DNA from 2 places in the Cobetia sp. 29-18-1 genome. Region 1 is predicted to be linked to the other one. Evidence: predicted binding sites of a transcription regulator. Region 1 holds the regulator's gene; the other holds the start of a gene.
What was found. The regulator sigma-54, encoded in region 1, starts transcription at its own class of promoters, with help from an activator protein. The targets are predictions, from matches to a motif close to TGGCACNNNNNTTGCTNT.
Positions count from the first base shown of each region.

Region 1 (3,544 bases):
CCTACCTGGAACAGCAGCCCGCGCCCGACGAGAAACTGGTCAAGGGCTGGGCCGACACCATCCGCTACCATGCACTGGAGCGCCGCGTGGAGCTGGTCGGCAACGCGCGTCTCGAGAAAGGCGATGACACCTTCGAAGGCGGCTACGTGGAGTACTTCCTCGACAAGCGCCAGGTGAACGCCAACAACAGCAAGACGGCACAGCAGACCGAAGGCGGTCGCGTGCACATGACTCTGACGCCGCGCGGCGCCAATGCCAGCAAGGAAAACTGAGTCATGACTGCTGCTACTCCGCGTACGCTGAGCGCTCGCCATCTGGCCAAGGCCTACAAGGGCCGCAAGGTGGTCAAGGACATCTCGCTGGAGATCCGCCAGGGCGACATCGTCGGCCTGCTGGGCCCCAACGGCGCCGGCAAGACGACCTCGTTCTACATGATCGTCGGGCTGGTGCGCGCCGATGCCGGCAACGTCTCCATCGATGACAAGGACCTCTCCGCTGCCGCCATGCATCAGCGTGCACGCGCCGGCATCGGCTATCTGCCGCAGGAGGCGTCGATCTTCCGCAAGCTGTCGGTGGCCGACAACATCATGGCGATTCTGGAGACCCGCAAGGACCTGGATCGCAATGGCCGCAAGGCACGCCTTGAAGAGTTGCTCGAGGAATTCAGCATCACGCACATCCGCGCCAGTGCCGGCATGAGCCTGTCCGGTGGTGAGCGTCGTCGGGTCGAGATCGCCCGTGCACTGGCCACCGAGCCGGACTTCGTGCTGCTTGATGAGCCCTTCGCCGGCGTCGATCCCATCTCGGTGGGCGAGATCAAGAGCATCGTGCGCCAACTGCGCGATCGTGGCATCGGCGTGCTGATCACCGACCACAACGTGCGCGAGACGCTCGATATCTGTGACACCGCCTATATCGTCGGCGATGGCCAGATCATCGCCCACGGTGATGCGGACTCCATCCTGGCCAACCAGCAGGTGCGCGACGTCTACCTGGGCCACGAGTTCACGCTCTAGGGTCAGGGGATGCGCTGAGTCCTCGCGAGGCGAAAGCTTCGAAAGCCGCTGCGTGATTTTATCGCGTAGCGGCTTTTTCATGTCTGACATCAGACGCATGCATGACGTCCATACCACCTTGGTGGAAACATGGCATGCAAGTTGCTTGAATATTCGCGGCAACCACTTGTCAGTGCCCCGAGTCACGGTATAGCGTAGTAAGCACGTTCCTTTGCCGTGAATTGACTGACTCCATGAAACCCACCCTGCAACTCCGCCTCGGCACCTCGCTGACCATGACGCCGCAGCTCCAGCAAGCGATCCAGCTGCTGCAGCTGTCGACGCTCGACCTGCGTCAGGAGATTCAGCAAGCCCTCGAGTCCAACCCCATGTTGGAGCTCGACGAGGACTACGAGTCGCTGGATGTCGTCGAGACACAGGATTCGAGCGAGATCTCCACTGCCGACTCCTCGAGCGAGATTCCCGAGGAATACCCCCTCGACAGTGACTGGTCGGACCTCTACCAGGACCACGCCGGTAGCCTGACCAGCTCCGGCAGTGGCAGCGGGAGCGAAGAAGGGCCGGACTTCGATCGCAATACCAGCGTCGAGAGCCTGCAGGACCACCTGCGCTGGCAGCTGGCGATGACCGACCTCGATGGCCGTGAACGCCAGATGGCGGAGAGCCTGATCGATGCCGTCGACGGCGCCGGCTATCTGAGCCTGTCTCTCGATGAGCTGGTCGATGGCCTGCGTGGCCAGGGCCTGCCCGGCCTCAAGGCCTCCGAGCTCGAGCAGGTATTGCTGCGTCTGCAGCAGTTCGACCCGACCGGCGTCTTCGCTCGTGATCTGCGCGAATGCCTGCTGCTGCAACTGGCGCTGCTGCCGGATGATCTGCCGCTGCTGGCGCAGGCGCGCCGCCTGGTACGTCAATTCCTCGAGGCACTGGGCAACGATGACCGCAAGCTGCTCAAGCGGCGCCTGAGCCTTGACGATGACGAGCTGGATCACGTCATTCGCCTGGTGCGCGCGCTCGACCCGCGTCCGGCATCCGCCTGGGGCGAGCCCGCCAGCGATTACGTGATCCCTGATCTGCTGGTGCGCCATACCCGCCACGGCTGGCAGGTCGAGCTCAACCCGGAAGCGCTGCCCAAGCTGCGCATCCAGCCGGAATACGCCGCGCTGATCAAGCGTGCCGACAAGTCCGCCGACAACACCTTCCTCAAGGACAACCTGCAGGAAGCGCGCTGGCTGATGAAGAGCCTGTCATCGCGCAATGACACCCTGCTCAAGGTCGGCCGCGAGATCATGGCGCGTCAGATCGACTTCCTCGAGCAAGGCGAGGAAGGCATGAAGCCGCTGATTCTGGCCAACATCGCCGAAGTGGTCGAGATGCACGAATCGACCATCTCGCGGGTCACGACCCAGAAGTACATCCACACCCCGCGCGGCGTCTTCGAGCTCAAGTTCTTCTTCTCGAGCCAGGTCGGTGGCAGCGGCAGTGGCGACGCCCACTCAAGCACCGCCATTCGTGCCCGCATCCGCAAGCTGATCGCGGAAGAGCCGGCCCGCAAGCCTCTCTCCGACTCGCGGCTAGTCGATCTGCTCGCCAGCGATGGCATCGAGGTCGCACGCCGCACCGTGGCCAAGTATCGCGAAGCGATGGGCATCCCCTCCTCCAGCGAGCGCAAGCGTCTGGCCTGACGCGTCATCTGCGGCTGCCATGCCCTGCTTTCACCTCCACAATGGCAGCCGCCGCCAACCTCAAGCCCTGGATTTTCCGCTCATCAGCCTCTGACTTCGCGGACAGCGGTGCGCCTGTCGCGCGCTCTGTCATCCCGTCAACCGCTCGTCAATTACCCGTCATGGCCCATGACGGCGCGCAGGATGACGGCAAAAAACCGCCATTCCGCCAGCGTCATTCACCGTCAATCGCATGTTTTTAAAGTCACTTTTGCGCGTATTGCACCTGGATGACACCCGGACAACCTCCCAAAACGCCGCTTGCTCCACGCAATCGAAGCGCCTGAAAGGCGACGTACATGCAGGGATTGGCGACGAAAACCCGCCTTCTTGCGCGTCTTTCACGCACCACCCACCAGACGTGCCCTTGAAGTCCACTCCGTTACCCCTCACTGAGTTGAAGACAAGCACTGAGCCACGATGCAGCGCAGCGTTGATCTTTGCGCAAAGCTTGGGCATTGTCGGTACAGACGCTCACGACATCTGACGCCACTGGCAAGGGTGCGAAAACATCGCCAGACGGTGGCCGTCAAGCCTGTTGCAGAGCGTCCGATCAGGGTTTGCTCGTAGTCAAAAAGGGTTACAATTGAATGGCAACCCGCTGGATAAAGGAGCGTGTCCATGCAAGTGAATATCACCGGGCATCATGTGGAACTTACCGATCCTCTCCGCGATTACGTCAACGAGAAGCTCGCTCGCCTCGAACGGCATTACGACAACATCACCAATGTTCAGGTGACACTGTCGATCGAGAAGGAGCGCCAGCAGGCTGCCTGCACCTTGCACGCGGCAGGCGCTGACCTCCAC
Region 1 is NZ_JARWKS010000016.1:54,297-57,840, reverse strand. Features, by position in the region: gene lptA (lipopolysaccharide transport periplasmic protein LptA) at 1-272, shown strand, start outside; gene lptB (LPS export ABC transporter ATP-binding protein) at 276-1,016, shown strand; gene QD208_RS12910 (RNA polymerase factor sigma-54) at 1,250-2,698, shown strand; gene raiA (ribosome-associated translation inhibitor RaiA) at 3,359-3,544, shown strand, end outside.

Region 2 (3,544 bases), on a different contig from region 1:
AAAGGGGTTGTCGTGGGGAACCGGAGCCTGCCGGCCGGTGGCCGCATTCAGGGCCTCGCCTGAAGACTCAGCGGTAGAGCCGCCCGAAGGTGCGCCGAGTTCAGAGGAAAAGCCCTGTGAGGGTATGACGCCCAGCGGCGAAGAAAGACGACTCATCACTGCGCCCCCTTGTCATGTCCGGCTGCGCCGTCTGCTGAAGATGGCTTGCCTGACGCGTCATGGCGCGATGATTTGAGAGCGTCGCCGGCACGCAGCGGCGGGATGGCATCCAGCACCAGCCGCCCGGCAGGGTCCACCGCCTGGAAGTGGCGCCCCTTGGCGCGCGCGATCAACAGCACGCCAAAGCGTTCCGCCAGCTCCACTCCCTTCTGCGTGACGCCGGAACGCGAGACCAGCACCGAGACCCCCGCCTGAGCCACCTTCAGTACCATCTCGGAAGTCAGACGACCGGTAGTGTAGAAGATGTTGGCCCCCTGATAATCACTGGCATCATCACTCAGGGGCGCCAACCAGCTCAGCCCCGCCAGCGTATCGACGGCGTTGTGGCGGCCGACATCCTCGATGAACGCCAGCACTTCATCATCCCGACACAGGGCGCAGCCGTGAACCGCGCCGGCCTTGCGATAAGTCGCGTTGTGCGCCGCCAGCGCCTCCAGCAGGCGATACAACAGGGCCTGACTGAAGGGGCCTGCATCCAGCGCAGCCAGTGATTGGCGCTCCAGCAGATTGCCGAATACCGTGCCCTGCCCACAGCCGGTAGTCACGGTGCGCTTGCCGAGGCGCTGCTCGATATCCTCGGGTAGATGACGCGTCACCACCGAGGCGCTCTCGACTTCCCAATCCACCTGCAGCGCTTCGAGGTCCTCAAGCTCACCCAGCAGTCCCTGATTGCGCAGATAACCGGCCACCAGCGCCTCAGGTTCGGCACCCAGGGTCATCAAGGTGACGATCTCGCGACGATTGAGATAGATGGTCAGCGAGCGCTCGGCGGCAATGGACTGCTGATGGCGCTCACCGCGCTCATCCATGACTTCGATGTCCAGCGTAGTGGGTAGTGTGGCGCGACTGATCGCTGGCCGTGCAGAGGGCATCATGAACTCGGGTCTCCCTGATCGAGCCGGTTGGAATGGCAATTCTTGCGCTGAATCGCCGTAGAGTACCAGTCTGATGGCAGAGCTGTCCCCGCACTGACTGACGGTAACCCTGATATCGCATGCGCCGGCATGTATCTTGCACACCAGCACCATCGCAGCATTCTTTTCAGACCCGCTTGCGGGTACAGCAGTGAACAAGGAAGCCATGTCTGAATCCATCCCTCCCCGCAGTGACGACACCCGCTGGTTGAGCGTCACCCTGGCGCCCACCACGCAGAAACTGGGGCGTTTCAGCATCGACACCTGGCGGATTGCCGACCTCTCGCCCTCTGCAACGCCAGAGACGGAATCGCACGTAGCGGAGCCTGCCGCCGCTGATGAAGTAGCGCATCGCCGCATCCTGCCGCTGCAGCTTCACCTCACCGAGCGCACCGATTACCGCTACAACCTGCGCTGCGAGCAGCCGCGCCTGTTCGTCCAATGCGATGAGCGTGAAGCCGACGGCATGCAGCCCCGCGTGGTGACGGCCTGTCAGGAGGTAGCATCGCATTGGATGGATGGCGACCAGCTGGTGCTGGATGTGCCGATGCCCCCGGCCTTGATGGTGTGGCTGGAAGCCTACCTCGCGCGTCACGGCGAACGACTCGACGAAGGCAAGAAGAAGAAACGCAAGGGCGCCGGGCGCGCCAGTCAGGCAGAGCAGCACGCCGTGACGCCCAACAAGACTCATCAGCCCGGTGATGGTACGGAAAGCACGTCATGAGCCAGCACGACGACAACGCAAGCCCTGCCCATGAAGGCCTGTTCTCGCGCTGGTCACGCCGCAAGCAAGGCGACAGCCGCCGTGAAGACCAACTGTCACAGCCGGACAGCACCGAGGTGAGTAAAGCCGACAGCCTTCCGCCGTCACAGGTGGGAGTCGCCTCTGAAAGTAGCGCTGACACCCCTGCAGCGCGCGGCTCGCAGCACGAATCCCTGAGCGGCGATAGCCCCTCCTCGGCAGCAGAGCAGGCAGCAGAGCAGGCAACCGCCGAGAGCGATCAGCAGGCAGCAGACGCTGACAACGCTGAAGTGCCAGTCATCGAGCTGCCAGCCCCGGACACCCTGACCCCAGACGCCGACATCAGCGCCTTCATGCAGAGCGGCGTGGACCCGGCGCTACGCCAGCGTGCGCTGCGACGCATCTTCATGGGGGGCGAGCACTCGGTGCGCGATGGGCTGGATGACTACGACCAGGACTTCTCCCAGATGCGCCCGCTCGCCGAAGGTGTCGCCGACACGCTGCGCAGCTGGACCCGCAAGGTCGAAGAAGGCCTGGAAAAGCTCGGTGAGGCAAGCGAGACACCCCAGGCGGATACGGCGCAGGAGACAGACGACCAGATCGCTGAGCAGGCGCCTGACGGTGAGGCGCCAGTGGGCGAGTCACACGCGACGCCCAGCGACGAGATAGTCGAGTCGCCTGACCCGCAAGCGATACGAGCAGAAGACTCGCGCGAGCCAGCTCCCGCGTCAGATGATGTCGGCGGCGTCCGCCACAAGCCGTGAGCCGGGGCTGGCCCCACAGACGCCTCCAGCGCCAAGGCGTCAGGATGACGCGCCGCACAATCAACATGCGTCATTATGACCCACGAGTAAGCCGGATACGTCTGACCGAGGTCATCCTGATGCCTCATGGGTCACCCTGACGCGCCTCATCAAGGCGCACTGACTGCAACGCACATGCAAGATTCAGCATGACATGCCAACCCTTGAAGATGATGACTGGCGTCAACCGCCTGCGCTGATGAGTGCCTGCGCGACCTGACCGCGCCCCTCTTCTCGCCGGGCGTGAAAACGGCAATGTCATCAACAGCATGCAAAGATGGTTGGCCTGTCATGAATCCCCCACTGAACGACTGTCGATCGCCGACCCGGCTCTGACCGCGAGAGACCGCGAGAATCAGCGACGACCGGGACCTGCATCATCCGCCTGCCACCTGACGGCAGCTTGCATGCAAGGTCCGCCACGACCGAATAAGGATGAGGATGCTCAGCTCAAGCCTCGAGAGCGCTCAGCGCGCCCTCAATCAACAAGCACGCCAACGCGCCCTGTCATCCGCCATGGGTGGCTCGCCTGCCTCAAGTCTGCCGCTGTTGGCGACGGATGCCGGTAGCGCCCCCATCCGCTATCACAGTCAGGGACGCACCGTGATCATCGGCAGCGAAGCACGAGTGCGAGCACTGGCGAGTCTGCTGTCCCGCCTGCCGGCCACCGCTCAGCTGCCGCTGGCACTATTGATCAGTGAGCAGGACAACAGTGCGCTGGTGACGATGGATGAACAGCATCTCGCCGCCAGTGAGTCGCTGCCTGTGCACAGTGCCCCGCGTGACATGCTCGCGCTGAGCGGTCACCTCGGCCAGTTCAGCCTTGCCAGTGATGGCGTCAATCTGGCTGCCGCGCTGGTGCCGCA
Region 2 is NZ_JARWKS010000008.1:140,687-144,230, forward strand. Features, by position in the region: gene QD208_RS08475 (helix-turn-helix transcriptional regulator) at 1-156, opposite strand, end outside; gene QD208_RS08480 (formate dehydrogenase accessory sulfurtransferase FdhD) at 156-1,091, opposite strand; gene QD208_RS08485 (DUF3305 domain-containing protein) at 1,300-1,857, shown strand; gene QD208_RS08490 (DUF3306 domain-containing protein) at 1,854-2,639, shown strand; gene QD208_RS08495 (4Fe-4S dicluster domain-containing protein) at 3,120-3,544, shown strand, end outside.
Region 2: a site for sigma-54 is predicted at 1,220-1,237, ahead of QD208_RS08485 (DUF3305 domain-containing protein). Genes of this name have one in related genera too.